Regions from separate parts of the Cyanobium sp. Tous-M-B4 genome, predicted to be linked through region 1. Evidence: predicted binding sites of a transcription regulator. Region 1 holds the regulator's gene; the other holds the start of a gene.
What was found. Region 1 encodes NtcA, which controls nitrogen genes in cyanobacteria. Its sites were predicted from a motif close to GTANCNNNNGNTAC; they were not measured.

Region 1 (15,261 bases):
GGCCCTGGCGCCCTGCCCAGCAGGCTGGTGCCGGGCCCAGGTGCCCAAGCAGGCGGTGGCCTTCAGGGAACCGCTATGGCTGCGGCCGGCGGCGGCCCAGGGCCGGCCTAAACGACATCAGGCCCTGCCTCCCCTGGACGAGGGGCTGTTGCTACTGGGCTGCCGGCCGCTAGGGGCGTCGGGGGACGTGGTGCTCACCGTGCAGAACTGTTCCCCTTGCCGCCGTTACCTGGAGGTGGGAGAGAGCTGGCAGCTGCTGGAGCGACTCGATGGCCTTGATCAGCCCTTGGTTTCCCAAAGAAAGATTGCCGAAGATCCCTGGCGGCTGGCGCCGTGGAGCTTGGGATTTTGGCGATTGCGCCCCTATTTGGCCTAGCGCTTAGCGCTCAGTCGTCGTGGTCGTCAAAGGGGTCGGTGAGGCCCTTGGAGGGCGGCCCGAAGGCTTGATACACCCCAAAACCGGTGAGCGAAAGCAGCACCGCCAGCACGGCGAGGGCCACAGAAAGGGCCGGGGAGCTGGTGGTGGCGGTGGGGTCCATGGAGGCGGAAGGGGGATGCAGGTGACGGGTTGCGTCACAACTCTCGACGGACCGCCGCAACGCGGTACGCGAGGCCCTTACAGTACTTAAAGCGAATCCATGCCCGAGAGGCTGCAGCAGACATGGCCCAACGCACCCGCCTCGGAGACATCCTGCGGCCACTCAATTCTGAGTACGGCAAGGTCGTTCCCGGTTGGGGCACCACGCCCGTGATGGGCATTTTTATGGTGCTCTTCCTGGTGTTTCTGCTAATCATTCTTCAGCTGTACAACAAGTCCTTGCTGCTCGAGGGCATCACGGTCAACTGGAACGGCCTCGGCTGATGAACGTGTTTGGCATTGGCCTGCCTGAGCTGGCGGTAATTGCCGCCATCGGGCTGCTGGTGTTCGGGCCAAAGCGGCTGCCGGAGCTTGGTAAAACCCTGGGGCGCACCTTGAAGGGTTTTCAATCCGCTTCCTCCGAGTTCGAAAAGGAGCTGCGCACGGCGATCACCACCGCCGAACCTGTCGCGGCTGAGCTGCCGGTTGCAGTTTCTGCAACTGAGCTTGTTTCAGCTGATGCCTCTGGGGCTGATGCTCCAGAGCTCATTGAGCAGCCTCTCGATGGTCCCGCGGCCTGAGTTGTCGTTGCAGTTGGTGGTGGGCCTGGGTAACCCGGGAGCCAAGTACGCAGGTACTCGCCACAACGTGGGCTTTATGGCCCTTGAGCGTCTAGTCGATTGCGCTGGCGGCGTCTCTTTTCGGCAGCAGCCAAAGCTTCAGGGCTTGGTGGCTGAGGTGGGTTCAGGGCCTGCCCGGCTGCGGCTATTGATGCCCCAGACCTTTATGAATGAAAGTGGTCGCTCGATCCGCGCAGCCCTTGACTGGTTTGGTTTCGAGCCTGCCCAGTTGCTGGTGCTGGTGGATGACATGGATCTACCCCTCGGCAAGTTGAGGCTGCGGGCTACGGGCAGTGCCGGGGGGCATAACGGCCTGCGCAGCACCATCAGCCACCTAGGTACCCAGGACTTTCCGCGGCTTCGTATTGGTATTGGCGCCCCCGCCCAAGATCCCGGCGAGCGCCGCGCCCGCACCGTTGGCCATGTGCTCGGACGCTTCACGCTTGCCGAGCAGCCCCTGCTCGAGGAGGTGCTGCGCGAGGTGGAGGCAGGTATTGGCCTGATTCAGCGCCTCGGCCTGGAGCGGGCTGGCAACCGACTCAACAGTTTTCAGCCCCAGGGCACGGCAGCCTGAGCCGATGGCACGCCTTCCCTCCACCACTGCCCAGTTGCGGGTGCTGCATCAGAGCTTCAGCCAGAGGGTGCTGGAGGGGGAGGTGAGTGCGGGCGGCTACCAATGGAGTTTCCGCTGGGCCTTTGACCGCGGTGAACTCAGCGTTGAGCCTTCATTGGGCAGAGCTCTGATCCAGGACGCTCTGCTGCGTTATCTGCTCAAGGTCGACTACCAGCTCGAGCCTGGCGGTGACTACGTCTTCACGGTTCGGGCCCGTTTTTAAACCGATTTAGTCTGCGGCGACCGGCTGCGGCCATTGCCTCAGCACCTCCTGGTTGCTGCGCTGCAGGGTCATCCCGCAATAGCGCTCAATCAGCAGCTGGGCGACCACATCGTCGATATCGCGGGGGGGCAAGCGCAAGCCCGCCGGCAGCAGTCGCCTCCAGCCCCTAGGGGGCCACAGCTGCCAGTAGCGCTCGCGGGCCGCCAGGGTGCTGCCGCTCTCATCCACCACAGCTAGCGCCAGCCGCTGCTGGCCAAGCCGGCTGCGCCAGTCTTGGCTGCCGGTGCCATTGCCGAGCACAACCTGATCAAGCCCCACTTGCTGCCAGCTTTTGAGCAGGGCGAGGCAGGCTTGCGGGGGCAGGATTGCAGCCTGCCGGATCTGGCCAAGGGCAGGATCAGCAAGCACTAGACCGCATTTGCTGCGCCCGGGATCTAGGCCTGCCACCAGGCCCGCCGCAGCGCGCGTCATGGGCGGCGAGGGCCTGGCCCAGATTGGGATGGAGATGGGGCTGTCAACCAGCGCAATTCCACCGCAATTGGGTCGGCGGTGCTGGCGTTATTGATGGCGAGTGCTTCTAGTAGGGCAACCTGGCCTGGCTGGCGCTCGCTCAGCTCCCGGGCCAGATTTTTAAAGCTGGCCGCATCGAACTGCAGCCCTTCCACCAACGTGCCCTGGCGCTGGGCTCGGGCATAGGCAGCGGCCAGCAGCAGGTTGAGTCGCCGCGAAACCGGCTCCAGGGCTGTGAGGTCGCCCTCGATCGTGGTGCTGGCCAGCACTTCGCCGGCCTTAACTACTGGGCGGTTGGGGCGTAGGTCTGGGAAGGCAAGCACCTGGCGCTCGCCCCGTAGCACGTTGGCTGCCGAGAGAATGCTCACCACCCAGCTGCCGGGCTTGGCGAGCAGGCCTTCCAGCTTGCTGATGTCATTTTTGGGTACCAGCAGGATCTGGCGATCGGGGGGCTGGCCGGGCAGCACCCGCCTGAAGGCGTTGAGATTGGCCTGCTGCAGCAAGGCGGTGATCACATCCTTGGCCTGCTCGGGGCGCTCAAGGGTCACCTTGGCGCTGGCCAGGGTCTGACCGCTGCTGAGCACCACGTCTCCGCGGCGCAGAGCAATCAGGTTGCTCTCCAGGTCTTTAAGTTCTTGGGCTCCGGCGCTAATCCGGCGGCGCACCTGGGCTAGTTCCGCTTCGGTGCGGCGGATTTCCGCATCCCGCCCCTTCACCTCCTCGCTGAGACGGCTGCGCTCCAGCTCCAGCCGGTTGCGCTGGGCTAAAAGTGGCGCCAGCTCTTGGCGCAATTTGCTGGCGCGGGCTTGGGCCTGCTCAAAGCGCGCCTGAGCCTCGCGTTTGCCCTGTTCAGCCCTCGCCACCTCCAGGCGGCTGCTAGCTAGTTGGCTATTGCTGCGGCTCAGTTGGCTGCGGCTGGTTTGCAGCCGTTGCTCCAGTCGATCGAGTTCAAACAGGCCCGTGCGCAGCCGCTCGCTCACTAAGAGCATCAGGCCGAGGGAGATGGCACTGATCAGGCTGCCTGTGAGCACCGTGATCAACACGGCGGTGCGGCGGGGCCGCATCCCCAACAGGCTCAAGCGCGCCTTGCCCACCAGGCTGCCGAGTCGGTCGCCCAGGGTGGAGAGCACCCCCCCTAGGGCGAGCAGAGCGAGGATCAGCAGCCAGCCCGTCACATACGTCCGCGAAGGGCCCCAGTATCTCTGGCGTTCAGCTGAAGCGCTTGGCTAGGGCGATTGGATCAAACACAGTGATCTTTTTGCGGTCGATCTGAACCAGCCCGTCGTTGCGCAGGTCGCCCAGCAGGCGAGTGATTGTGACCCGGGTGGAGCCAATCGCTTCGGCAATCGCCTGGTGGGACAGGCGCAGATCAATCGTGATCCCTTCCGAGCTGGGAACGCCGAAATCGCGACACAGCACCAGCAGGAAGCTCACCAGCCGCGAGCTCATGTCGCGGTGGGTGAGGGTTTCGATCATCGTTTCGGTCTGCAGTATTCGCGAAGACAGGCCCTGCAGCAGCAGCAAGCCCACGCTGGCGTCCTGCTCGATCGCCCGGCGCACGGAGGTGGCTGGTGCGGTCACCATCTCGACCCTGGTGAAGGCCACAGCGTGATAAAAGCGGTCGGAGCGCTGGCCGGTAAGCAGCGACAGCACACCAAACAGACTGTTCTCACGCAACAGGGCCACGGTGATCTCCTCGCCGGATTCATATACCCGCGACAGCCGGACCGCTCCGCGCCGCAGCAGGTAGACCCTCTCGGCTGGATCGCCGGGAAAAAAAATCGTCTTGCCCCGTTCGATCGTCTCAACACTGCTGCCGGCCAGGCCCCGGATCACTTCCAACAGGGTGGGGTTGCCCTGGCCGGCGCTGCCCATGCCTGCCACCACGCCAGGGGCACCCGTCGATGGGGTGTTGGCGGTACGGCTAAATCCGTGGGTAGCGCCAACCATCAAGGTCTGGGCAAGTGCCGGGACCCTAAGGATCACCCGGGGGGCGGCTTGTAGCAATACACACGGTTTCAGACGACACCGCCGGCGCCCCCTGCGCACCAGTACGTATGTTTCCGCTAGGGATGGTGTCGTTTGCTTGTGAAGCGGCCCGATCCCGCTACATTCAGCTTCGCGGGGCCATGGGCTGCTCGCGGCTCCCCAGGTCTGTTTTCGATTTTCCAGGTTTTTATTCAGGTTGTTCATGACCGCGAGCTTGCCCGTCTCAGGCCTCACCTCCTCCTCTGGAGCTGGTTTTCCGGCGGTACAGCACCAACCTCAGCGCTCTGGTCATCGCCCTTTGGCTGTGGCAGCTGCGCCGGCATTGCGGCTAGTGGCCCAGTCGGAGGGCTTGCTGCAAATCCATACGGCGCCATTCCGCGGCAGTTTCGGTGCCGTGCTCAGCCAGGCCCTGCGTAGTGCCGGTTTGGGCAGCCGGGTGCTGGTTACTCAGTTTCTTAAGGGTGGCGTAGATCAGGGCCTCGGCAGCAGCGTCTGGCTGTGTGGGCGACTGCAATGGCTGCGGCCCGGTGTGCCTGCCTGTCTGTCAGAGCCAGCTGCCCACCAGGAGCTTGAGTTGTTGGAGGCGGTGCGCCAGGTGTGGGCCTTCAGCCGCGAGCAGCTGCTCAGTGGTGCGGTGGATCTGATGGTGCTCGATGAGCTGGGCTTGGCTGTGGAGCTGGGCTACATCGAGCAGGCTGAAGTGCTGGCAACCTTGGAGCGCCGTCCAGCCCATTTAGATGTCATTTTGACGGGGCCAGCCATGACTCCTGAGTTGATGGCCATGGCTGATCAGGTCACCCAGTTGCGCCGAGGCCTCTGATGCTGAAGAACGACCGCTGGATCAACGAGCAGGCTGCGGCAGGTTTGTTGCAGCCGTTTCAGTCGAGCCTGGTGCGCCACCTCGATCCCGAGACGACGGGCTCGCCGGTGCTCAGCTACGGCTGCTCTTCCTATGGCTACGACTTGCGGTTGTCGGCTAAGGAATTTTTGATCTTTCGGCATGTGCCTGGCACCGTGATGAACCCCAAGCGGTTCAATCCGGCCAACCTCGAACCCGCTCCCCTGCACGATGACGAGGATGGATCTTATTTTATCTTGCCAGCCCATTCCTATGGCTTGGGAGTGGCACTGGAGAAGATGAAGGTGCCATCAAATATCACGGTGATCTGCCTGGGTAAGAGCACATACGCCCGGCTAGGTATCATTGTTAATACGACGCCAGCGGAAGCCGGCTGGGAGGGTCACCTCACCCTGGAGTTCAGTAATTCTTCGGGTGCTGACTGCCGCATTTATGCAAATGAGGGAATTTGTCAGCTGCTCTTTTTTGAGGGCGATCCCTGCGAAACCACCTATCAAGATCGGGCCGGTAAATATCAGCACCAGCCCGAACGGGTTACGTTGGCGCGAATTTAAGCCGCCAGTTAATTATGTGCTTCTGCCCTATGGGGCGAGCCTGGCTTTATGCAAGCGGCTCTTTTCATACCAGTCAGCAAATTGGGGTGTCCAAGCCTGCAGGTGGGGCCACATCAATTCACAAAGTTCGCGAATTTCGAGCTGGGCGTCGAGCTTGGCCCGCAGGTCAAGGAAGTGCAGAAATGCTCGCAAGGTGAAGCTCACCACGAAGTGCTGGCGGTAGTCGAAGGGCAGGATGCCGCGGGCGTGCTCCTCGGCGAAGCCAGCCGCCAAAAGGTCGCGGTAACGAGACGCCGCAGCACTGCAGAGCTCTAGATCTACGCAGCGCTGCTCTTCGGTGTAGGCGTATTTTTTGCCTTGCCGGTCGCTATAGCTACCCGAGGGCCTTAGATAGAACACCTCCTCCAGTTCCAGTTCACCATTGGCGGCCTTGCAGATGCGATCGCCGGTGTAGCGCATCGATTGCACGTCAAAGCTCACCCCCACTCGGTGGGTACGCGCCTGCTGCATCACCGAGTGGGGAAACCAGCCAACGTTGAGCACGATTTGGGCATGTTCTAAGGGGCCGTAGTGACCGCGCTCGCCGGCGAGAAGTCGTTTGATGCAGATTTCCCCTGCCTTGCTCTCCTCGGGCCAGCTGCTGGGATCTGCTGCCACAAAGCCCTCGCTGTAGTCCTGATGCATTCCCGCATAAACGCACTGCTGGGGGTTAGGCGTGGCGGCGATCAGGTCAACGCGGAAACGGGAATCCATGGCGGGCGTCAACCGTGGCTGCGGGGTCCGGCCATCGTGGCAGTACTGGGCTCCGCTGCCGCAACTTCGCCAGCGGGTTGGCTCAGGTTGCTGACGGCCCCCACTCCGGCGAGGGGCGGCAGGGGTTCGCCGGCGATCAGGGCGCTGCTGAGGGCGCGCAATTCGTTGAGGCTGCGAGCGCCAATCGAGCGGCCCACCGCTTCACCGGCAGCGTTGAACAGCTCTAGTTGGGGAATGCCGTTGACGTCGTAGCGCTCCAGCTCCGGCTGCCAGCGCGGATTGTCAACGTTGAGCAGCACCACATCGAGCTGGCCGCGGTGTTGGGCTTCGATCGTTTCCATCGCCGGAGCCATGGTGCGGCAGGCGTCGCACCAGTCGGCGTAGAACTCCACCAGCGTTGGCTTGCCATTGCGCAAGGCCACGGGTAGATCCAGGGATTGGCGCGCCAAGCGCTCCAGGGGAGCCTCCGGATTCAGTCCGCCGCGGAACCACAGCAGGCCCGCTGCCAGTAGGGCCGCCAGCACAACTAGCAGCAGCCGTTCGCTTGGCCCCAGGCCGGAATTCGGGGTGGAGTTGGTCATGCCTGCACTTTGCCAGTGCTTGCTAGCGTTTTGCGGAGGTAAGCGTGCTGTTCCCGCGAACCGGATCCTCGTGAAACGGCGCCTCACCCTGCACTTTCCCCGCGAAGCGGTGCATCAGCCGATCACCTACCGGCTTGCGGTGGATTTCGATATCGCCGCCAAGATCCTGCGCGCCCAGATTTCCCCCAACCAGAGCGGCACCATGGTGGTGGAGCTCTCCGGTGACATCGACGAACTGACGGCGGCGGAGGCCTGGTTAGAAAGTCAGGGACTCGGCCTCAACCGGGCGCCTGGTCAGATAGATGTCGACCGCAGTCTCTGTGTCGACTGCGGCCTCTGCTCGAGCGTTTGCCCCAGCGGTGCCCTCAGCTTGAGCCAGCCGGCTTGGCAGCTGCAATTCGATGCGCAACGCTGCTTGGTGTGCGAACAGTGCATTCCGAGTTGCCCTCTGGATGCGATTTCCCTGGTGCTGGCTCCCCCGTGATGGCGATGTTGCGTCTGCTGTTGCTGCCCTTGCGGGCGCCGATGCTGCTGGTGCTGGTGGTGATATCCGTTTACGAGGGGTTGCAGTGGAGCCAGCCCCTCGAGGGTGCGGCAGCGTCGGGGATGGGGCAGTTATCCAGCTTGTTCTGGTCACTTGACTGTCTCCACGCCTTGCTGGTGGTGGTGGTGTGCACCATGCCCGACCTGCTGCTGCAGCGGATTTCCAATTTGATGGCCGCCAGTCGGGTGATGAGCCTGGTGATCAGCCTGTTGATCGTCACGGTTGGTGGCCTCTATCTGCTCCACCTGAAAGTGCTTACCAATGTGCTGATCCTTGGCACCACTGTGTTGTTGGCACGCCTCGATCTAGCCCGGATTCGGGTGGCACCCCCGCCGGTGCTCCTGGCAGGGGTGCTGGGGGTGCTGGTGTTGTCAGGGGCATGGGTGGGCCGTTGGCTGGCCAGCGGTGGCTAGCAGCTAGCCATCGGCCTCTGCTGAAAGCTCCAAAGGTTGCCGAGCACTTTTTTGACGTAGAGCCTGGTTTCCGGATAGGGGATGGCCTCTATCCATAGCTCCGGTGCCTGTTGCAATTGGGGCGTCACCCAGCCAGCGGTGGCACCGGGGCCGGCGTTGTAGCTGGCAGCCATCAGCACGGGGTTGCCCTGCCACTGGCCCAGCAGTTGCTTTAGGTAGAGCGCGCCTAGTTGGGCATTGCGGGCTGGGTCGGTGAGGGCATCGCCTGTCAGGGGTGTGCCGGCCAGTTCGGCGGCGGTGGCTGGCATCAGTTGCAGCAAGCCGACGGCACCGGCGCCGGAGCTCACCCCCGGGCTGAAGCGCGATTCCTGTTTGGCTACGGCTGCCAGCAGGGTTGCCGGCACCGCGGCGGTTGCGCCAGCCTGCTCGAGCTCCGCCACGAAGCTGGCGGTTTGCAGGTCGCGCTCAAGCTGTTGGGCCAGGGCGCAGTTTCCATTCAGCGGTAGGCGCAGGCTGGCTTGCTCGAGTTGGCCGAGTCCCATCCAGTGGTCTCCCACGGCCCGGCGTAGCCGGCCTTCCGTAATCAGCTCCTGGGGACTAGTGGGGGGAGAACTCCGCCCCGTGCGCCAGTGCTCCCAGGCTTCCAGGGGTTGGCCCAGGCGCCAGAGCCGGTCGATCTGCCAGTCGCCGCTGCCTAGGGGGTGCCATTGGGGTTGCACAAGGGCTGGGCTGCTGCGGGGATCGAGGCTGAGATCGCCGCGGCCTAGGCGCACCGCCGCCCGCCAGCCGTAGTAGCCGCCGGGATGCTGTTTGTTCAGATCACTCCAGGTGCGTTCTGCTTTGGCGGTGGCGCCTTGCTGCTTCTGGCTGAAACCCAGCCAGAAGCGCTGGCGTCCCACCAGCCCCACCGGCAATTCGCGACCGATCGGCGCACTCAGCAGCGTTGTGGCCGTTGCCCATTGGCGCTTGAGCAGGGCCTGACGGGCTTGCTGCCACTGCAGTTCCCAGCTGGCTGGATTGTTGGGCCAGCGCTGCAGCACCGCCAGCGTCGCGCCGATGTCGCCACTCTCCATCGCCCGCCGCGCCCGCACCGGGGCCGTGTCTTGCAGGGCAGAGGGCAGCCCCTTCAAGGCCTGGAGAGCCCTGGACCCGGGCTGTTCGCTCAGCAGGGCTGCGGCCTCGCTGGCCTGGCTGGAGCGCGGCGCGGCTTTGGCCAGTTGCAGCAGCAGACTTTCCGCCTGGGCCTGCTGCTCGCTGCCGCCAGCGAGCAGGGCCCGGCTGAGGGCTAGCTGGGTTTCTGGGCTCGGCTGACTGCCCTTGAGGCAGCTAAGGGCGGCGGCCGAGTCGCCTAGCTGGGCCAGGCCCCTGGCTAATTGGTCCCGCTGGCTAGGGGTAGCTGCTGCGACCGTGCTCAGGCAGGCCTGGCGCAAGCGTGGCCCCGCACCGGGCCAGCGCACACCGTGCCCGGCCAGGTGCAGGGCTGCCTGGAGGCGATCTGCGTCGCTCGGGCCCGCCTCCACGGCGGCCGCTAGGGCCGCGGGATGGGCAGGGAAGCGGCTGCGTAGTTTCTGCCGCAGCTGGGGCTGCTGCCGGCCCAAGGCATAAAGCCCATCGGCTGAGGCGGGCGTGTCGGGGAAGCGCCGCACAAGCTGCTGCCAGCGTTGCTGGGCGGCTGCCTGATCACCCAGGGCTTCGGCGGCCAGGGCATCGCGTTTGAGCACCAGGGCTGCTAGCTCATCGCCACCCCAGCCCTGGCCGCGCAGCAACCGGCGCTCGCCGACTAGGTCGCCTTTTGCCTGGCGCGGCAGCAGCAGCAAGCTGGCCTCCCGCCGCCGCTCCGGATCGGGCGAGAACCGCCGCAGGCGCTCCAGGGTTGGGGTGGGTGTGCTGGGGTCTGTCGCGGGAATCAGGGTCAGCAGGGCACTGCCGCCCACCAAGGCGGCGCCGCTGCCCAAGCAGGTGAGGGCCAGCAGCAGGGGGAGGCGAGCCAAGGGCAATAGCGGCGCAGCTTCGGCATTCTGGTGAGGTGTGAATCCCACTTAGCTGGTGCGCCTGCCCTCCCTACCCCCCTATCTCTCCACCTTGCCTGGGGCTGAGCAGCGGTTGCGGGCCCTGCGGGTGCTGGCGGTATCGGGACTGGTGCTGCTGCTGCGCCCCTTTTGGCCATTGAGCTGGCTGCCCGGCTGGGTTGTTGGTGCGCTGCTGCTCTGGACGATTGGCGAACTGGTGCTCTGGATCTGGTGGCCCCGCCGCTGGCGCTGAAAGGGATCCGGCCCCTACCTGGCCCAGGCCAGCCATGGTGGAGCGCTTTGCAGCAGCCCACGTAACCTGAGCACCACTGAGGCATCTGCTGCTGCCCATGGCCGATCTGGCTCCCCATCCCGTTGGCCTGCCCCTGCGGGGTGTGGCCGGTTTCGGAACCGATGGCATCCGCGGTCGGGTGGGAACCCAGGTGAGCCCGGCTTTGGCTTTGCAGGTTGGCTTCTGGTGCGGCCAGGTGTTACCCCAGGGAGCGCCGGTGCTCATCGGCATGGATTCCCGCAGCAGTGGCCCGATGCTGGTGGCGGCGCTTACCGCCGGGCTCACGGCTGCAGGTAGGGAGGTATGGACCCTGGGCCTTTGCCCTACGCCAGCGATTCCTGGCGCCATTCGCCGTCTTGGCGCGGCTGGAGGTCTGATGGTGTCCGCTAGCCACAACCCCCCTGAAGACAACGGCATCAAGGTGTTTGGGGCCTCCGGCGCCAAGCTGAGCCGCGGCCAGCAGCAGGCGATCGAGGCTGGGCTGCAGGGGGTTGGGGCTGGCCCGGCAATAGGTGCTTCCGGCGGCTTCTTGGGCACAGGAGTTGTGCACGACCGCCCCGATTTACTGGCTGACTACCAGCGGTCCTTGGTGGCGAGCGTCATGGGTCGGCGCCTAGAAGGTTGCAAGATTGTGCTGGACCTCTGTTGGGGCTCGGCTTCTGCCTGTGGAGAGGCGGTGTTTCGGGCCTTAGGCGCTGAACTCACCGTGTTGCACGGCAAGCCGGATGGAACGCGCATCAACGTGGACTGCGGCAGCACCCACCTTGAGCCGCTCAGGCGCACGGTGCTGGAGAGCGGAGCCAGCATGGGTTTTGGTTTCGATGGCGATGCAGATCGGATGCTGGCGGTGGATGGCCGGGGCCGGGTCGTGGATGGTGACCAGATCCTTTATCTCTGGGGATCGTCTCTGCTTGATGCGGGTCAGTTACCGGCCAATCGCATCGTTGCCACGGTGATGTCCAACCTCGGCTTTGAGCGTGCCTGGCAGGCCAAGGGAGGGGTGCTTGAGCGCACCGCCGTTGGTGATCAATACGTCCACCAGGCGATGGAGCAGATGGGCGCTGGCCTGGGTGGCGAGCAGTCGGGCCATATTTTGTCGGCCCGCCATGGCATGAGTGGCGATGGGCTGCTCACCGCTTTGCAGGTGGCCACGCTGTTGCACCGCAGTGGCCAATCACTGGCCGACTGGATGGACAGCAGTTTCAAGCCCTACCCCCAGACCCTGGTGAATGTGACGGTGCCAGACCGACAACGGCGCCAGCAGTGGCAAGCCTGCGAGCCGCTGCGGCTCGCCGTGGAGCAGGCGGAGATTGCGATGGAGGGACAGGGCCGGGTGCTGGTGCGCGCCAGTGGCACCGAACCGCTGCTGCGGGTGATGGTGGAGGCCGCCGATCAGCAGCTGGTGGACCACTGGTCAAGCCAGCTGGCCGCCGCAGCGGAGCAGCACCTCAACGCCGCCTAGCTTCCAAGCATTCTCGAGCCAGGCTTAGGGCTCCGCAGCAGGCATCTGCGGCGGGTATCTGCAGTTGGGCGCCTGGGCAGCACTCCTCAAGGCAGGCCTCTAGCCGGCGGCGCAGCAAGGCAAGGTGCTCCAGAGCTCCGCCCATGGGCCATACCGGCGGGGCACTTAGCTTCAGCCGTGTGCAGATGGTGGTTGCCATTAATGCCAGGGCCTGGGCGGAGCGCTCCACAACGGCGGCGGCGCCGGCATCACCCTCGCTGGCGGCGACCGCCACCAGCGGTGCCAGGCGGGCAAAGCCCGCGGCCCCGAAGCCAGGCTCTACTACCAAAGCTTTGATGGCCTGAGCGGCCTGGGGGTCGTCTGCGCTCACATTCAGTCCAGCCCAGATCCGGGCTCGCAGGGGCGAATCGGGCTGGCGTCCATCCGCCATCGCCAAGCTGAGGGCTAGGCCATCGCGGCCGATGTCCGTGGCCGAGCCAGCCCCATCGAGCAGCCAGCCCCAGCCGGAGCAGCGGTGTTCCTGGCCTGCCGGATTGCGTCCAACGGCGATGGTGCCCGTGCCGCTGATGATCAGGATGCCTGCGCCGCCTTGGTGGTTGCCCATGGCTCCGCGCAGGGCAGTGCGCTCATCTCCCGTGACTACTAGGCGCTCAAGGGGTAGTTGCAGGGCCTCGGCCGCCAGTTGCCGGCCCAGCTCCTGGACGGAGCTGCCCACTTCGATGCCACTGGCGCCAATGCCGGCGGCTAGCAGGGGCGTGCCGGTGTGCGGCAGGTGTAGGCGCGCCTGCGCCAGGCTGACTTGAAGGGCCTGGCGGAAGCGGGCGGGGCCGTCGGCTGCGGCCAGATGGCACACTCCAGGCCCCTGGCCTTCACCTAGCAGCTCACCACTGCAGGCATCGCTGAGGCGACAGCTGGTGTGGGTTTGGCCGGCGTCGAAGCCGGCAATCAGGCTTGGCTCAGCCACGACCTTCGGCGCGGCTAGCTCCGGCCGCCAGGGTGGCGATGCAAAACCAGCCGCTCAGTTGCACCTCCGGCCGGAAAAAGATCGTGTCGGTGAGTCCCTGCACCGTGAGCCCAACAATTACGGCGATCGCCGCCAGCGCGGGCAGGCTGAAGCAGCTATCACTGCGCCAGAGGCTGGTGGCGCTGCGCAGGCTGGCCAGCAGCAGTCCGATCCCGGCCAGCAAGCCGGGAATGCCGGCTTCTACCGCCAGCTCCAGGGGGATGGAGTAGGCGCTGAGCGCATTGAACTTAGGTTGCTGAAACAGCGGATAGATCTGGTTAAAAGCGTCGTTGCCGGGGCCGATACCAAGCCAAGGGCGGGCCTGGACCATATCCAGTGCAGCAAGCCAGACGTTGATGCGGAAGTTGTTGGAGCTGTCTTGCCGGCCGGCCACCAGGCTCATCACCCGCACCCGCAGCGGCTCCACCTGGGTAACCAGCACCACGAGCAGGGCGGCGCCGCCTAGCAGCAGCAGCAGGGGAAACAGACGACGCCAGAGCAGGGGCCAGGCCCGGGTGGCGCGCACGGCTAGCAGCAGCAAGATCACGGCCGCCTCGGCCACCAAGCCCATCCAGGCGCCGCGGCTGAAGGTGAGTACCAGGGCGGCGACGCCAAGCACCAGGGCAGTGAGGGCAAAGAGCTTGCGGGCTCGGCCCGGCCAGCGCAGCAGGGCCACGAGGGCGAGGGGCAGCACCGGCAGCAGGTACCCCGCCAGCAGGTTGGGGTTTTCGAGGGTGCTGTAGATGCGCACCGTGCCATCGGCCACGGAGTTGGGGTCAGCCCAGCGGGCTAGTTCGCCGCTATCTCCGTAGAGCTGGCGGATGCCGATCACGCAGGTGACCAGGTTTCCAGCCAGCAGCGCCGCCACGATCCGGTCCCACCAGACCGGAGCCAGGGTCAGCAGTTGGCGCATCAGGGCATAGACGCCCAGGTAGCTCACAAGCTTGACCAGCCCCTTGGCGGCGGCCAGGGGCACCGGTGAGAAACCTGTGGCCAGCAGGGCGATGGCCAGAATCCCCAGAATCCAGCGGTCGATCTCCACCAGCGGTCCAGGGGTAGTGGTCAGGGCCAGCAGTAGCCATAGGAGGCCACTGGCCAGCACCAGCAGGCTGAGGCCGCTGCGGGTTACCAGGGGCAGGCCAGCCATCAGGGCGCAGAGCACCAGGCCGGCTATCAGGCTTAGCTGACGCCCCAGGGGACCACTGTCAGCGCGCTGAACGCAGCCCTGCCAGCGCAGCAAAATTGGCATTGAGGGCGCGCTCAAGGGGTGCAGCCTGGCTTCAGGCCCGATTATCAACCGCTTCGAGCTGATCTTCCAGGTTGGGCCGCTTTTCCAGGTTGGTCCGGTCTTCCAGGTCGGGCAGTGGTGGCAGGTTGCGGTCGTTGCGTTGGTAGACCACCCGGTAGACCGGCAACCCCTGGCTCAGCACGTAGGTTTCGCGCTCGGTTGGCACCGCCAGGGGGTTGTCGGCACGCCAGGGGCGCCCATCAGCGGCCGGGCGATCGAAGCCCCCGCTGGCCTCGATCAGCTGCACCATCGGTGTGATCACCGCCAGCACATCGCTCTGAATAAACAGCTCACGGCCCGGCCCAAGGGCCTCGGCCAGGGCCAGCAGCAGGGCGGGCTGCAGCACCCGCCGCTTTTGATGCTTTTGTTTAAACCAGGGATCTGGAAACTGGATAGTCACCCGCTGCAGCAGGCCAGCGGGCAGGGCCGCTAGCCAGTCCTGCAGGCTGATGTTGGCATTGCAGAACAGGTAGTGGAGGTTGCCGAGAGCCAGGGCTTGGCGCTCGGCCTCGGCGGCATCCACCAATGGCCGGCGGATTTCAACGCCTAGATAGTTGCAGTTGGGCTGGTGCTGGGCCAGGGCCAGTAGGAAGCGGCCGCGGGCGCAGCCAATGTCCAGATGGAGGGGAAGATCCGGCTGACTGAAAAGCTCGGCCGGCGGCGGCAGGGGCCGGGGTAGCTGGAAAAAGCGGCTGAGTGGATTGACGTGCTGGCGCACCATCAGCCCTCTCCGCGCGGCACCAGGAAGGCCAGGCTCGCGGTATAGCCGTGCAGATGGGTGCTGCCGGCGACCGGGCCGATTTCGCCGTTGCAGAACGATCCTGCGATGGGCACCTGATCAAACACTTCCCGGCACAGCTCTACGTCGCCATCGGCGTTGCCGTAGAGCCCAACGCCACGGCCTAGGCAGGCAAACAGCAGGGCGGCTAGGGGCTCCGGGTTGCGACCCCGCTGTCTGGTCAGCAGCTGGC
Region 2 (15,261 bases), 320 kb from region 1:
CAACTCCATTGAGCCCGATCAGGCAGGCCATCTGACCAGGCGCAATCGATAGATCGACGTTGCGCAGGATGTGGCTCTCGCCGTAATAAACATTGAGCCCGCGCACGCTCAACAAGCGGCTGGATTCGCCCTGGGCTGGGGTGGTCATGGTGGCAGAAGCAGTCATACGTCGTCCTCAACACCGAGATAAACCTCGATCACGCGGGGATCGCTCTGCACCGTCTCCATCGTGCCCTCACAAAGCACGTGACCCTCATGAAGCACGGTCACAGGGCAATCGAGCTCACGGATGAAGTCCATGTCGTGTTCGATCACCAGCACGGTGTGGTCGCCAGCAAGGCTGCGCAGCAATGCACCGGTGCGCTCGGTCTCCTCCTCGGCAAGGCCGGCCACCGGCTCATCCACCAGCAGCACATAAGGGTCTTGGGCCAGCAACATGGCGATCTCAAGCCACTGCTTCTGGCCGTGGGAAAGGCTGCCGGCCCGCCGGGAGGCATGGGCCTCGAGGCCAACCACGGCCAGCAACTCTTGAACGCGCTGGCGCTGACGGCTATCGAGGCTGCCAAACAACAGCTTGAAGGGTGAGTGGCTGCCTTTAACAGCCAGCTCCAAATTGCGGCGAGGGCTGAGGTTTTGGTAGACGCGCGGCGTCTGAAATTTGCGCCCAATGCCTAGCCGAGCGATGCGGTGCTCAGCGATGCCTAACAACGAGCGCCCCCGAAACACCACGTCGCCTTTGGTGGGGCGCACCTTGCCTGTGATCACATCAAGGAAGGTGGTTTTACCCGCCCCATTTGGGCCGATCACGGCCCGCAGCTCACCGGGTGCCAGGGAGAGGTTGAGATCGTTGAGGGCCCAAAAACCATCGAAGCTGACGCTTACCCCGCGTAGCTCCAGCAACGGGGCGACCAATTGAGCGCTATTAGACGCAGTCATGGAGCACCTCCAGGAGGAAGATCGGACCGAAACGCCTGGCGCTCCGCCTGCGCCGCAGGGTCGAGATCCAAGCCTGGATAGGTGGGCGCCAATGGTGGCCAGCCAACCATGGCCTGGATATGGCGCGGGCCACCCTGACGCCACCAGCCCACCAACCCATCAGGCAGCGCCGTGACCACCAATAGGAACAAACCACCCTGGATAAACAGCCAGGTTTCCGGCAGTTGTTCACTCACCAAGCTCTTGGCGTAGTTGATCAAAACGGCACCAAGCACGGCTCCAATCAAGGTGCCGCGGCCACCCACTGCCACCCAAATCACCATCTCAATCGAGAAAGGCACGGCCATGTATTGGGGCGACACAATGCCGGACTGCACGGTGTACAGCGCACCACTCACGCCAGCCATGGCTCCAGCAATGGCAAACACCAGGGTTTTGTAGGCAGTGGGGTTGTAGCCGGTGAAACGCAGCCGCGGCTCGTCGTCACGGATGGCGATCAAGGCATCGCCGAAGCGACCACGGGTGAGCCAGCGGCAGAGCAACCACGCAGCGATCACCAACGCCACAGTGAGCCAAAAAAGATTGCGCTGCATGACATCACTGCCCACCAGCTCACCCAAGATCCGGGCGGTATCGGTTTTGAGGCCGTTAGTGCCATTAATCAGCTTCTGCTGGCCATTAAAAAAGTTGAAAAAGACCAGCAGGGCCGCCTGGGTAAGAATCGAGAAATAGACCCCTTTGATGCGATTGCGAAAAACCAGATAACCAAGCACACCAGCCACTAGGGCAGGCAACACCCAAATGCACAATCCCGTAAACAGAAACGACTGAAACGGCTGCCAAAAAACAGGGATTTGCTTGACCCCATAAAGCCCGAAAAACTCTGGCAACTCCCCAGGCGCTAGAGATAAAAGCTGCAAATGCATGCCAATGGCATAGCCACCTAGGGCAAAGAAGATGCCCTGACCCAGGCTCAGCATGCCAGTAAAACCCCAGATCAGGTCTATACCCAGGGCTACGATTCCAAGCGACAAAAACCGACCCAGCAGGTTGAGCCGGAAGGGCGGCAGGATTGCCGGCAAGACCAACGCTGCTGCCACAAGCAGCAGCCAAGGCAACCAGGTGCGCAATTTCGCCATGGTTCAGGCCTCCACCAGCCGTCCCTTCTGCGGGAACAGGCCAGCGGGCCTGAACTGCAGGAACACGACGATCAGGGCAAACACGAGCACCTTTGCCATCGAGGTGGTGGCAAAAAATGTGATCAGCTCATTGAGGCCGGCTGGCATGGCTGGCCAGAGCAGCAGTAGGGAGCCTGAACCGATCACATAACTGAGCACTCCGATACCCAGGGCCGCTACAACCGTGCCGAGAAGTTTGCCAACCCCTCCCAACACCACCACCATGAAGCAGTCAACGATGTAGTTGCCGCCGAGGTTTGGGCCCACCGAGCCAAGCAAAGTCACAGCCACTCCAGCCACTCCAGCCAAGCCCGATCCCACCAAAAAGGTGAGTGCATCTACGGTTTCGGTGGGAATACCCAAGCAGTCACTCATTGAGCGATTTTGGGTAACGGCCCGGATGCGAATACCCCAGACGCTCTTCTGCAGAAACCAATGCACCGCCACAAGTGAAATCGCCGTAAGAGCAACAATGAACAGGCGTGCCGTTGGCATATTGACACCGCCAAGTTCAACCGAGCCACGCAACCACAGGGGAGCAGTGACGTCTAGGTTGCGAGCGCTAAACCAGGGCTGATCCAGCACCCGAACACCACCCAGTCCGGAGGCCAGAATGATGCCAAGCAGGCCAGAAATAACCCAGCTAGCCACTCCAAGCAATGGGGTCCAGCGCCGTTGAGCCCAGGAGCTGGGCCACAACCGTGGCACTACCAAGCCAAGAGCCACGGCCACCACAAGCCCCACAACAAAAGCACTGCTAACCGAGCGCACAAATTGCTGCAAAATCAGGCTTACCCCCCAGGTGGCCAAGAGAGTTTCCAGCGGTCTGCCATAAAGGCGCCGAATCACGGTTTTTTCCAGCAGCAAGCCCGCCAGGCCACTCACTAAAAAAGCAAGTGGTATCGCCACCAAAATGTAGATGGGGAAAAGACCCTCCAGGGGTCCATTTTTAAATAGGTTTTGCACCACGAAGGTGGTGTAAGCGCCGAGCATCATCAACTCGCCGTGGGCCATGTTGATGACCCCCATCAAGCCAAAGACAACGGCCAAGCCAAGGGCGGCCAGCACCAGTACAGAACCGATGGCTAGGCCATTGAAGAGTGTGTCGTAAAGAAGATCCATGGCGCCCAACAGGGCTCGGCAAGAGGAAAAAATAAAAACGAAGTGAAAAGGGGGAGACAAGCTCCCCCGATCTGAAGTCAATGGGCAAGCCGAAGGCTCACATCTTGAACTTGCCAGCATCAGGACGATCCTGGGTCCAATCGCAGGTGTAACCCTTGGTTTCTGGAACAAACTGGTTCCAGGCAATTGGCTTAAGCACACCCTTGTCTTCGATGATCTTGAACATGCCGTCCTTTTGGACTTCACCAATCATCACCAGCTCGGTGGTGTGGTGATTGGGCTGCACCTCGATCTTGCCCTGGGGGGCATCGAAAGTCACACCGATTAGCGCCTTGCGCACTGCGTTGTCATCAACGCTATTGGCCTTCTCCGCTCCAGCGGCCCAGAGGTAGACCATGTTGTAAGCGGATTCAGCCGGGTCGTTGGTGACCCGATTCTCGCCGTACTTGGCCTTGAAATCAGTAGTGAACTTCTTGGAAGCCGCGGTGTCGAGACTCTGGAAGAAGTTCCAGGCCGCATAGGTGCCTTCAAGATACTCGGGGCCAATTGCCGCAACCTCCTCCTCAGCAATTGAGAAGCTCATGATCGAGTAGCCATTGGCAGGGGTGATGCCAGCAGCCTTCATCTGCTTGAAGAAGGCGACATTGCTGTCGCCATTAAGCGTGTTAACGATCACACCACCCTTGGGCAGGGCCTGCTTGATCTTGGCAATGATCGGCGCCACCTCGGTGTTGCCAAGTGGCAGGTAGTCCTCACCCACCAGATTACCGCCCTCAACCTTGAGTTGCTCCTTCATGATCGTGTTCGCAGTGCGCGGATACACGTAATCGGAGCCCACTAGGAAGAAGTCTTTGCCCTTATTCTTGAGCAGCCAGGAGACCGCCGGCTCAGCCTGTTGGTTCGGGGTGGCACCGGTGTAGAAGATGTTCTTGGAGCACTCCTGACCTTCGTATTGAATCGGGTAGAAGAGGAAGTGATCCTTGGCCTCAAACACCGGCAACATCGCCTTGCGGCTAGCTGAGGTCCAGCCACCAAACACAACAGCCACCTGATCCTGATCGATCAGTTTTTTAGCTTTCTCAGCAAAGGTGGGCCAGTCAGAGGCACCATCTTCTTCGACGGGAACAATCTTCAGCTTCTTGCCATCGATGGTGATCCCGCCCTTGGCGTTGATCTCCTCGATCGCCATCAACTCGGCTTCAGCCACCGTGTTTTCGGAGATGGCCATGGTGCCGGAGCGGGAATGCAGAATCCCCACCTTCACTTCACCGTCAAAATCGCCAGAGGCTTTTTCGCCGCCGCCGCAGGCCACCAACGAGAGGCTGGCTGCCATCGCCGTAGCACCAGCGACATAACGCATGGTGGTTTTGCGCATCAGGGAAGACTTCATAAAAACTCCTACGGGAAACCGCTGAATGTTCCGCTGCTATTTAGCGGTCACTGGAAGGTATCCAGTTGTCACACTTTGGCTTTGTAGTGGTTGCTACGATTCAGTAAATACAAGCTAATCAGGGCAGCTGAGCCCACAAAAACTTCTCCACCGCCTCCAGTCCTTCGCCGCTGCGGATGTTGGTAAAGCACCAAGGGCGCCCAGGGCGCATGCATTCGGTGTCGGCTGCCATCACCTCAAGGCTTGCTCCCACCATGGGAGCCAGGTCGATCTTGTTGATCACCAACAGATCGGAGCGGGTGATCCCCGGGCCGCCCTTGCGAGGGATCTTGTCGCCAGCGGCCACATCGATCACATAGATGCAAAGATCCACCAATTCCGGGCTGAAGCTGGCAGCCAGGTTGTCGCCACCGCTCTCCACCAGCACCAGATCCAGATCGGGGAAGGCCGCCTCCAGCTCAGCCACCGCCGCCCGGTTGATCGAACAGTCCTCGCGGATGGCGGTGTGGGGGCAGCCACCGGTTTCGACGCCGCGGATGCGCTCGGGTTCTAAGGCCCCAACTCGGGTGAGGAACTGGGCATCCTCCTGGGTGTAAATGTCATTGGTAACAACCGCCAGCTGCAGACGATCGCGCAGTCGCCGGCACAGGGCCTCCACCAGGGCCGTTTTGCCCGAGCCCACCGGCCCAGCCACGCCCACCCGCAGCTTGCTCATCCGATCCGCTCAGCTGCGAAACAGCCTGGAGTACAGCTCGGCATGGCGCAACTGGGCCAGACCCGCACCCACACCACCGCTCCAAAGCTGATCGGGATCGGCAGCCACCAGTTCCAGGGCCCGCTCGGCAATCAAAGGTGCCAGGCCCAGCTGCAGGCGCTGGGCCTCGGTGGGTCCTAGGGGCACCAGCCGCAACGCCGCACTGAGCTGGTTGGCCACCCAGCCATACAAGTAGGCCTCCACCAGCTCGGTGGCGGCAACCTCCAGGGCGCGGCCTGCCAGGGCAAAGGCTGCCGGCCAAGCCAGGTTCAAGGCAGGCGGATTGAAGCCCAGATCGGCCAGCAGCCCCAGCAGCGACGCCCCCATCTGGCGCTGCTGGGCGCGCACCTCCGCCGCCTCCCGCAGGGCCAGCAACCAGCTATCGCGCTCGCGCAATTCGGCTGGTTCAGCCAGCAGCAAACCGGGCAAACTGGCCGCCTCCAGCGCCAAGGTGCCGCGCTGCAACTCAGCTTCCAGCCAGGCCCTCACCCCAGCCCCGTCCAGCAAAAGCCCGCGCTGCACCTGCACCTCCAAGCCCTCCGAATAACTGAAGGCCCCCACCGGCAGCGCCGGGCTGATCAGTTGAAACAACCGCAACCGGCTAGTGGTCATGGCTGTGGCTATGAGCGGAGCCGTAGGCACCAGACTCGGGCTGAAAGGGAGCCTGCAGCTGATCCACCTGCAGGCCGCGATGCTCCAGCAGATGGGCCAGCACGGAATCGGCGAGCAGGCGCAGTTCACCAGCCCTGATCTCCATCGCCACGTGGCGATTGCCAAGGTGATAGGCGGCCTGGAGCAGGGCCAGGGGATCGGCGCTGCGCACCTGCATCAGCTCCTCCAGCGCCGCTCGCACCTGCACCAGCGGTTCGGCAGCCGTGGCGGCCAGCCACTCACCGGGTTCTAGGGCTGCTCCCCGGCGCAGCTGCAGCAGCACCTGCCTGCCACAGACAGTGCAACGCAACCCCCGCAGCTGGGTGCGCTCCGCCGCTGAAAGGGCCAGCACCAAGGCAGGAACATCCCCCGGACTTGCCGCCAGCCCGCGCTCACTCAGCACCAAAGGCTGGGCAGCAGGCTCGGAGCTGGCCATCGCCGGGTGCACCATGGTCTTTAAACAGCATGCCTGGTGAATCATCCCAACACCATTGCGGCAGGCCGCTGGCACGGCTCCGCTGAGCTGGAGTTCAAGGCCAGGCAGGGCAGTCCGGGGGAGCCGCTGGTCACGGTGCATCAGGGCTGGGCCACCTCCCCCCTGAAATTGCAGCGGGCCTACCCCCAGGCAGACGGCCGCTGCGAATTGCCCCTCCTGCACACCGCCGGCGGCCTGGTGGGGGGCGACCAACTGACGGTGCGGGCCTACCTAGCCCCAGGTAGCCAGGCCCTGCTAACCAGCGTGGCGGCCCAGAAGGTGTATGGCTCGGTGGGGCGCTCCCGCTTGGTGCCGCAGGGCCAGTGGGCCCGCCAGAGTTTGCACTTCAGCCTTGAAGCCGGCAGCGACCTGGAATGGCTGCCCCAGGAGCTGGTGCTGTTTGCCGGCGGACTGCTGGAGCAGAACATCACGGTGGAGCTAGCAGCGGGGGCCAGCTGGCTGGGCATGGACGTCGTACGGCTGGGCCGCAGTGCCGCTGGTGAAACCCTGGGCCAGGGCTGCTGGCGCTCACGGCTGCAGGTGTGTCGCCGCGGCCCCGAAGGTCGCCGCTGGGAGCTGGTGGATCCCCTGGAAATCAGCGGCGCCAGCCTCGCTGCAGAACACGGCATGGCGAGCCAACCGGTGCTGGGATCGCTGGTGTGGGCGGCGCCGCAGCCCCTGGGGGCCGCTGCCCTGGCCCAGCTGCTGGCCGACTGCCGCAGCGACCGCCAGGGCCTGGAGGGCGACCTGGCCTGCGGAGCCCTAGACCAGGGCCTGATCGCTCGCTACCGCGGCCCTTCCAGTCAGGCGGCCCGGTTTTGGTTCACCAGTGTATGGGCCCGGATCCGGGCCGCACGCGGCCTCAGCGCCCCGGAACTGCCGCGGGTATGGCCCTTCCAGGAACAGCCCTTGGGTTCAGGCTGAACGGGTCAAGGCGCCCTAAAGCTGCCAAAGTTGGCTCATGCACCTAACCCCCCAGGAAAAGGACAAGCTGCTGATAGTCACCGCCGCCCTGCTGGCAGAGAGGCGGCTCAACCGCGGCCTGCGGCTCAACCACCCTGAGGCGGTGGCCTGGCTCAGCTTTCAGGTGATCGAAGGCGCCCGCGACGGCAAGACCGTTGCCGCCCTGATGGCCGAGGGCAGCACCTGGCTGAGCCGTGAACAGGTGATGGAGGGCATTCCGGAGCTGGTAAGCGAAGTGCAGATCGAGGCGATGTTTCCCGACGGCACCAAGCTTGTGACCCTGCACGACCCGATCCGCTGATCGCTGCCCCACAACCCCGATCCGCCATGCCCCCCCTGATCCCTGGTGAACTACTGCCCGAGCCCGGCGAAATCGTGCTGAACGCCGGTCGGCCCGTGACAACGCTGCTGGTGGCCAACAGCGGCGACCGGCCCGTGCAGGTGGGCTCCCACTTCCATTTCTTTGAGGCCAACAGCGCACTCAAATTCGACCGCGACGCGGCCCGCGGCCTGCGGCTCGACATCCCCGCCGGCACGGCTATCCGCTTCGAGCCCGGCGACAGCCGCGAGGTGCAGCTGGTGCCCTTCGCCGGCGAGCGCCGCATCTTCGGCTTCAACGGCTTGGTCAACGGACCGCTCGATTAACGCCCATCCCGGCAACCCCACCCCATGCCCTATCGCATCTCCCGCCGCGCCTACGCCGAGACCTACGGCCCCACCACCGGCGATCGGCTGCGCCTAGCCGACACCGAGCTGTTTCTGGAAGTGGAAAAAGATTTCACTGTCTACGGCGATGAGGTGAAGTTTGGCGGCGGCAAGGTGATCCGCGACGGCATGGGCCAGGGCCAGACACCCCGCAGCCAGGGCGCCGTGGACACAGTCATAACCAACGCCCTGATCCTGGATTGGTGGGGGATCGTCAAGGCCGACATCGGCCTGCGCGATGGCCGCATCTGCGCCATCGGCAAGGCGGGCAACCCCGACACCCAGGCCGGCGTGACGATCGTGGTGGGACCGGGCACCGAAGCGATCGCCGGCGAGGGCCACATCATCACCGCCGGTTCAATCGACACCCACATCCACTTCATCTGCCCCCAGCAGATTGAAACGGCCCTGGCCAGCGGTGTAACCACCCTGCTGGGGGGCGGCACCGGCCCGGCCACCGGCACCAACGCCACCACCTGCACCCCGGGCGCCTTTCACCTGGCCCGCATGTTGCAGGCCGCCGAGGGCCTGCCGGTGAATCTGGGCTTCTACGGCAAGGGCAACGCCTCCACCCCCGAAGCGATCGAAGAGCAGGTGCGCGCCGGCGCCTGCGGCCTCAAGCTGCACGAAGACTGGGGCACCACCCCAGCCGCGATCGACTGCTGCCTCACGGTGGCCGATCGCTTTGACGTGCAGGTGTGCATCCACTCCGACACCCTCAACGAGGCCGGCTTTGTGGAAGACACGATCCGCGCCATCGGCGGCCGCACCATCCACACCTTTCACACCGAAGGAGCCGGCGGCGGTCACGCCCCCGACATCATCAAAATCTGCGGCGAAGCCAACGTGCTGCCCAGCAGCACCAACCCCACCCGCCCCTACACCCGCAACACGCTCGAGGAGCACCTCGACATGCTGATGGTGTGCCACCACCTGGATCCACGCATCCCGGAGGATGTGGCCTTCGCCGAGTCGCGCATCCGCCGCGAAACGATTGCCGCCGAAGACATCCTCCACGACCTGGGCGCCTTCTCGATCATCGCCAGCGACTCCCAGGCCATGGGCCGGGTGGGCGAGGTGATCACCCGCACCTTCCAGACCGCCCACAAGATGAAAGTCCAGCGCGGCGCCTTGCCCGAAGACGCCGCTTCCAGTGGAGGGCGCAACGACAACACCCGCTTGAAGCGCTATATCGCCAAAACCACGATCAACCCGGCGATCGCCCACGGGCTTGATTCCCAGATCGGTTCGGTGGAGGTGGGCAAGCTTGCCGATCTGGTGCTGTGGAAGCCGGGCTTTTTCGGGGTGAAACCGGAATTGGTGATCAAGGGCGGCTCAATCGTGTGGGCCCAGATGGGCGATGCCAACGCCTCGATCCCCACCCCCGGACCGGTGCACGGCCGGCCGATGTTTGCCGCTTTTGGGGCCGCCCTGGCCCCCAGTTGCCTCACCTTCATGAGCCAGGCAGCCCTCGATGCCGACCTACCCCGCCAGCTGGGCCTGAAACGCCCCTGCGTGCCAGTGACCAACACCCGCGGCGACATCGGCAAGGCCTCAATGAAAAACAACACGGCCCTGCCGAATGTTGAGGTTGACCCCCAGACCTATGAGGTGTTCGCCGATGGGGTGCACCTCAGCTGCGAACCAGCCGAGGTGCTGCCAATGGCCCAGCGCTACTTCCTGCTCTAATCGGCCACCGTGTTGGGGTCGCGCAGGCGATTGCGCCGCTCCGGCAGCAGCTGGGGAAGCAGGGACAGGGGTTCGCTGAAGCCCAATCCCATGGTGGTAACGGTGCCGGAGCGCACAAACCAACGCACCAAGCCAGCCACCCGATGCAAGTCGGTGGCCCGATGCACCTTGAAATCAACCAGCAGTCTTTGACCTACCTGTAACTCATGGTTTTCGGTGATCAACAGGCACAAGCCACCGAGGCTGATATCGAGGATGTCGGCATAAAACCACTCGGTGCGGGGTTCGCCATCTGGGCTGAGCAGCTGAATCGGCACCGGACGACAAGGTGGCGCCACCAACCTTTCAAAGCGGCGCTGACCATCGTCGGGACCCAGGATTTCTAGGTATTCATCCCCGGTGAGGATTGTTTCTGCCTCAAAACGCCCTGGATCTTTACTGAAGGGTTCGGACCAGGAGACCCCAGGCGCTCTGGAGGCATCGCCAGCAAGATTGGGGAGATGGCTGGGCATCACAAAAGCCCCAAAGAGCTGCCGTTGTCTCACCTTAATGGCCGAGGAAGGAAGCCGCCAGAGACGGAGCTGGCCATCCGTATCAATCCACACCGGCGTCAACCCCAGCGGGTGGACATGATCCCGCCATGGCAGGTGGCGCGGCATGTTTACCGAATACAGACCAAATCGGGGCTACGACGAATATTTCAGCGCCCCTGATCAGCCTCGCACTGCCCTACGCCCTCTGCTCTCCTCCCTAGGCCAGCTGGGCCTCGATGAACTGAACCGCAATCACGCAGCAGCCGGTGTGTTGCTGCGGCGGCTGGGGGCCACCTTTCGCCTCAATGGCTCCGGCAGCCAGGGGGGTGAGCGCATCCTGCCCTTCGACCCCCTGCCGCGGCTGATCGGTAGCGCGGACTGGCAACGCCTCGAAGCAGGCCTGTTCCAGCGGCTAGAGGCGATCGACCTATTTCTGGCCGATGTCTATGGACCCCAAAAAATCCTCAACGACGGTGTGATTCCGCGGCAGGACGTGGAGAGCTCCCAGGGCTGGCGGCCCCAACTGCAGGGCTTCCAGCCGCCCCTGGGACGCTGGTGCCATATCTCCGGCCTTGATCTGGTGCGCGACGGCGAGGGCACCTGGCGTGTGCTGGAAGACAACCTGCGCTGTCCCTCCGGCGTCGCCTACTTCCTGGAAAACCGCCGGGTGATGAAGCGGATGTTCCCGAGCCTGTTTGCCGGCCGCACCGTGCAACCGATCGACGATTACCCCTCCCACCTGCTGCAAACCCTGCGGGAGCTAGCCCCTTGGACCGATACCCCCAAGGTGGTGCTGCTCACCCCCGGGGTGTTCAACAGCGCCTACTTCGAGCACAGCTACCTGGCCCAGCAGATGGGCATCCAGCTGGTGGAGGGCCGCGACCTGATCTGCCAGGACGACCGGGTGTGGATGCGCAGCACGGCCGGGCCCGAACCGGTGGATGTGATCTACCGGCGCATCGACGACGACTTCCTCGACCCAGCCGTATTCCGCAGCGATTCGATGCTTGGGGTGAGAGGCCTGATGGCCGCTTACCGGGCCGGCCGGGTGGCAATCGCCAACGCACCAGGCACCGGCGTAGCCGACGACAAGCTGATCTACGCCTACCTGCCGGAGATGATCCGCTACTACCTCGGCGAAGATCCAATAATTGAAAACGTGCCCACCTACCTCTGCGCCAGGGAGGACGACCGGGCCTACGTGCTAGCCCACCTCAGTGAGCTGGTGGTGAAAGCGGTGGCCGAGGCCGGTGGCTACGGCATGCTCATCGGCCCCCACGCCAGCAGCGCGGAGATCGCCGAGTTTGCCGTCAAGATCCAGGCCGATCCCCGCAACTACATAGCCCAGCCCACCCTCGAGCTCTCCACCGTGCCCTCGCTGAGCGAGGGCGAATTGTTCCCCTGCCATGTGGATCTACGGCCCTATGTGCTTCGCGGCAAGGGGGCCTGGGTAAGCCCGGGCGGTCTCACCCGGGTGGCCCTGCGCCGGGGCTCCCTGGTGGTCAACTCTTCCCAAGGTGGCGGCTGCAAGGACACCTGGATCGTGAGTGAACAACCATGCTGAGCCGCGTCGCCGACTCCCTTTATTGGATCAACCGCTATGTGGAGCGGGCCGAAAACATCTCCCGCTTTGTGGAGGTGAGCGAAGCGATGGCCCTCGACTGCCCACCCGGCAGCGCCGAACCCTGGCTACCGCTGGTTGATGCCAGTGGCGATCGGGAACTATTTGACCGTCTCTATCCAGAAGGACGCCCGGAGCAGGTGGTGGAGTTTCTGGTGCGCGCCGAGGCCAATCCCAACAGCGTGGTGAGCTGCATCGCCATCGCCCGCGAAAACGCTCGCCAGATCCGCGATGTAATCACCACCGAAATGTGGGAACAGCTCAACGACATCTATTGGACGCTGTTCGACAACAAGGGCTTCTGGGATCAGCCGCCCCAGGAGCAACTTCGCGACATCCGCCGGTCCTGCCAACTTTTCTATGGCATCACGGATGCCACCCTCAGCCGCGACCTCTCCTGGCAATTCAGCCGCCTGGGGCGGGTGCTGGAACGGGCTGAAAAAACCACCCGCATCCTCGATGTGAAGTACTTCCTGCTGCTGCCTTCACCTGATGAGGTGGGCGGCGTGCTCGATGAACTGCAGTGGATTTCGCTACTGCGTAGCGCCGGTGCCTATCAAATGTTCCGTCAGTCGCGCCAGCAGGCGATCGAGCCCAAGGCGGTGGCCAGCTTCCTGCTGCTCGACCCGATCTTTCCGCGCTCGGTGCGCTACTGCCTGGAGCGCATCCACGAAACCTTGAGAATCGTGCGCGGCCAGGCGGTGCCAGGAGCTCCAGACGAGCTCGAATGCCTCAGCGGCCTCACCCTGGCCCGCTGGAGCTACAGCCGCATCGACGAGCTGATTGCGGGAGGCTTGCACGAGTCGATCGACGGCCTGCAGAGCGACCTCAACCGGCTCCATGATCTGATCGAACAGCGCTACTTCATCGCCGACCACGCATGCGTGCCCGCGTAACCCACACCTTCACCTACCGCTACAGCGCTCCGGTGCTGCTGGGTCCGCACCGGTTCTGCCTGAAGCCCCGGGGCCACGGCTTTCAGCGGCTGCTGGACTTCCAGCTGGTAGTGACGCCTGAGCCAGGGCGGCTCTACCCCTTGGTGGCAGCCAGCGGCGATGAAATTCTGCGGGCCCGTTTCAACGGGCCAACAGATGCGTTCATCGTGCGGGCCAGCAGCCTGGTGGAAACGGAAACGGCACCACTGCTGCAGATTTGCCTGGAGGGCAGCGAACCGATGCTGCCATACCCGGTGGGCCAGCTGAACGGTGACCTGGCCGGCAGCCTCGAGGGCTGGCTACCCAATGGCCAGCACGATCCAGCCGCGGTGGACATGGCCCAAGAAGCGCTGATGGGCAGCGATCAACGGGCGCTGATGTTTCTGCAACAGCTGGTGGAGATCATTCAAGACCGGGTCAAGTACACCCAGCGACACGTGGGTCCGGCCTGGCCCGCCGGCCGCACCCTCAAGGAAAGGGTGGGGTCCTGCCGAGACCTGGCGATGCTGATGGTGGAAGCCTGCCGCTGCGTGGGTTTACCGGCTCGCTTCGTGAGCGGCTACCACCTGGTAGAACCAAAGCCGGAGAGCTACGACCTGCACGCCTGGGCCGAGGTGTATCTGCCAGGTGCAGGCTGGCGGGGCTTTGATCCCAGCGGCATAGGCGTAATCGACGATCGCTACATCACCTTGGCCACTTCCTCCAAGCCGGAGCTGACCGCCGCAGTCACCGGCAGCTTTTCAGGGCCGAATGGCGTCGAAAGCCTGCTGGAATGGGGCATTGAGGCAGACATCCAAGAGCCAGCCGCAACCATGCAGTCCGCCTAAGCAAAAGGTACCTGCAATTGGGTGCCCTCCATTTCCAAACAAACCACCTGATGGCGGCCGCGACCCTTAGCCACGTAAAGCGCGCCGTCGGCGGCGGCCATCAACAACTCCAAGTCGTAGCCGCTCGCTCCTGCCGTGGAGGCAACTCCAACGGAAAGCTCCACCTCCACCACGCCGCCGTCGTCCTTGTGCAGCGGGCTCACCTGCAACTGCTGACGAGTTCGATCCAACATCTGCACAGCGCGTTCGCGGGGGTTTTGCAGCAGGATTATGAATTCGTCCCCACCCAATCGCCCCACCAGATCTGAGCTGCGGCCCGCACCAGCCAAGAACTTAGAGACGTGGCGAATCACCTGATCCCCCACTTCATGACCATTGTTGTCATTGATGGCCTTGAAGTGATCAACATCGATCAAGGCCATGGAGCAAGGCACACCCACTTGCTGCGCCTTGGCGAGCACTTCCCTAGCAGTCTCCATGAAAGTGCGCCGATTAAAGATACCGGAAAGGGCATCAATCTGAGCCATATTGAGCAACTCGGGCAGCAAGTGACGACGCAGCATCAACAACAAACCCAGGGAGCCAAAGATCAGGGGCAGGGTGCCGGCAATAAAGACCAACAGCACAAAAGTGAGCGCTTCATTGCGCTGGGTGTCCAGGTTGACAACAGTGATCAGGGTGGCCCGATCGCCAAATCCACCCCCCCGATCCTCCAGGGCCAGGGGTGACTGCCGCATCGTCACTAGGAAATCACCACCAAGCCAGGGCAGGGGACCAACAAAAACGCGCCGGTCCTGGTTGAGGCAGCTCACCACCCCGTCTTTGCTGGGGCAATCAGCAAACAGCGCCCTCAAAGGCTGCTCACCTGCCAGCTGCAACACATGGGGCAGGGGCAGGTTCACCAGGGCATTGTTGGAGGCCACCAGCACGACCCCGCGAGTATCTACAACTAGGGCACTCTCTAAACCCTGATTGACAGTTGCCCGCTGCAAATCACGCTGCAGATCATGCAACGGACGGTAGCCAGTCATGCTCACGCTGAGGATGCGCTCCAGGTTGGTGGCACTCCGCTCAATCTCCCTAGCGTTGTAGGAGAGCACCAAGGCACCAGCCAGAAGCGCCATTAGTGCTGATCCAACAGCTCCGGTGAGAGCCACCAACAGCCAAAGCTGACGGTTAATCCGGCCCTTGAGCAGAGACGCTCCTGACAATTAGACTCCAGGCCAAGTTAGGAGGCTTAAGCTTATAAGAAATATCCGCCAGTTGGACTATTTCACTAAAAAGGTAACCATTTTTTCTGGTTTTGGCAGAAAAGCCTGGGTGGGGGTTGGCAGTGGCGTCTTGGCCGAAAGGCGACCTGCGGAAATCATCTGGCCTGCCATGCGGGCGAGCACGCGAGCAACCGAGCCAGTTGGAGCAAGCATTTCCGCCTGATCGGCTGATGTTGGATAACGAATGCCGCGCTCAGAAGCCACAAACTCT

Region 2: urtA (urea ABC transporter substrate-binding protein) is a predicted target of NtcA. The motif match lies at 4,710-4,723, and genes of this name have one in related genera.

What each region holds. Positions count from the first base shown of each region.
Region 1 covers NZ_JAGQBA010000001.1:20,116-35,376, reverse strand. The annotation lists gene KBY73_RS00240 (alpha-mannosidase) at 1-376, shown strand, start outside; gene psbN (photosystem II reaction center protein PsbN) at 387-539, opposite strand; gene psbH (photosystem II reaction center phosphoprotein PsbH) at 662-862, shown strand; gene KBY73_RS00225 (TatA/E family twin arginine-targeting protein translocase) at 862-1,158, shown strand; gene pth (aminoacyl-tRNA hydrolase) at 1,142-1,771, shown strand; gene KBY73_RS00215 (DUF3146 family protein) at 1,776-2,033, shown strand; gene KBY73_RS00210 (resolvase) at 2,040-2,504, opposite strand; gene KBY73_RS00205 (DUF3084 domain-containing protein) at 2,501-3,718, opposite strand; gene ntcA (global nitrogen regulator NtcA) at 3,753-4,493, opposite strand; gene KBY73_RS00195 (cob(I)yrinic acid a,c-diamide adenosyltransferase) at 4,735-5,352, shown strand; gene dcd (dCTP deaminase) at 5,352-5,945, shown strand; gene thyX (FAD-dependent thymidylate synthase) at 5,973-6,698, opposite strand; gene KBY73_RS00180 (thioredoxin domain-containing protein) at 6,707-7,279, opposite strand; gene KBY73_RS00175 (NIL domain-containing protein) at 7,350-7,763, shown strand; gene KBY73_RS00170 (hypothetical protein) at 7,763-8,236, shown strand; gene KBY73_RS00165 (lytic transglycosylase domain-containing protein) at 8,233-10,227, opposite strand; gene KBY73_RS00160 (hypothetical protein) at 10,283-10,498, shown strand; gene glmM (phosphoglucosamine mutase) at 10,596-11,999, shown strand; gene KBY73_RS00150 (BadF/BadG/BcrA/BcrD ATPase family protein) at 11,986-12,963, opposite strand; gene KBY73_RS00145 (IctB family putative bicarbonate transporter) at 12,956-14,275, opposite strand; gene trmB (tRNA (guanosine(46)-N7)-methyltransferase TrmB) at 14,283-15,008, opposite strand; gene KBY73_RS00135 (FIST N-terminal domain-containing protein) at 15,011-15,261, opposite strand, start outside.
Region 2 covers NZ_JAGQBA010000001.1:341,779-357,039, reverse strand. The annotation lists gene urtE (urea ABC transporter ATP-binding subunit UrtE) at 1-148, opposite strand, end outside; gene urtD (urea ABC transporter ATP-binding protein UrtD) at 163-912, opposite strand; gene urtC (urea ABC transporter permease subunit UrtC) at 933-2,075, opposite strand; gene KBY73_RS01790 (urea ABC transporter permease subunit UrtB) at 2,079-3,236, opposite strand; gene urtA (urea ABC transporter substrate-binding protein) at 3,334-4,626, opposite strand; gene ureG (urease accessory protein UreG) at 4,745-5,341, opposite strand; gene KBY73_RS01775 (urease accessory protein UreF) at 5,351-5,992, opposite strand; gene ureE (urease accessory protein UreE) at 5,982-6,467, opposite strand; gene KBY73_RS01765 (urease accessory protein UreD) at 6,504-7,430, shown strand; gene KBY73_RS01760 (urease subunit gamma) at 7,468-7,770, shown strand; gene KBY73_RS01755 (urease subunit beta) at 7,797-8,114, shown strand; gene ureC (urease subunit alpha) at 8,139-9,863, shown strand; gene KBY73_RS01745 (PilZ domain-containing protein) at 9,860-10,408, opposite strand; gene KBY73_RS01740 (circularly permuted type 2 ATP-grasp protein) at 10,521-11,960, shown strand; gene KBY73_RS01735 (alpha-E domain-containing protein) at 11,954-12,913, shown strand; gene KBY73_RS01730 (transglutaminase family protein) at 12,898-13,779, shown strand; gene KBY73_RS01725 (diguanylate cyclase) at 13,776-14,903, opposite strand; gene KBY73_RS01720 (ABC transporter substrate-binding protein) at 15,048-15,261, opposite strand, start outside.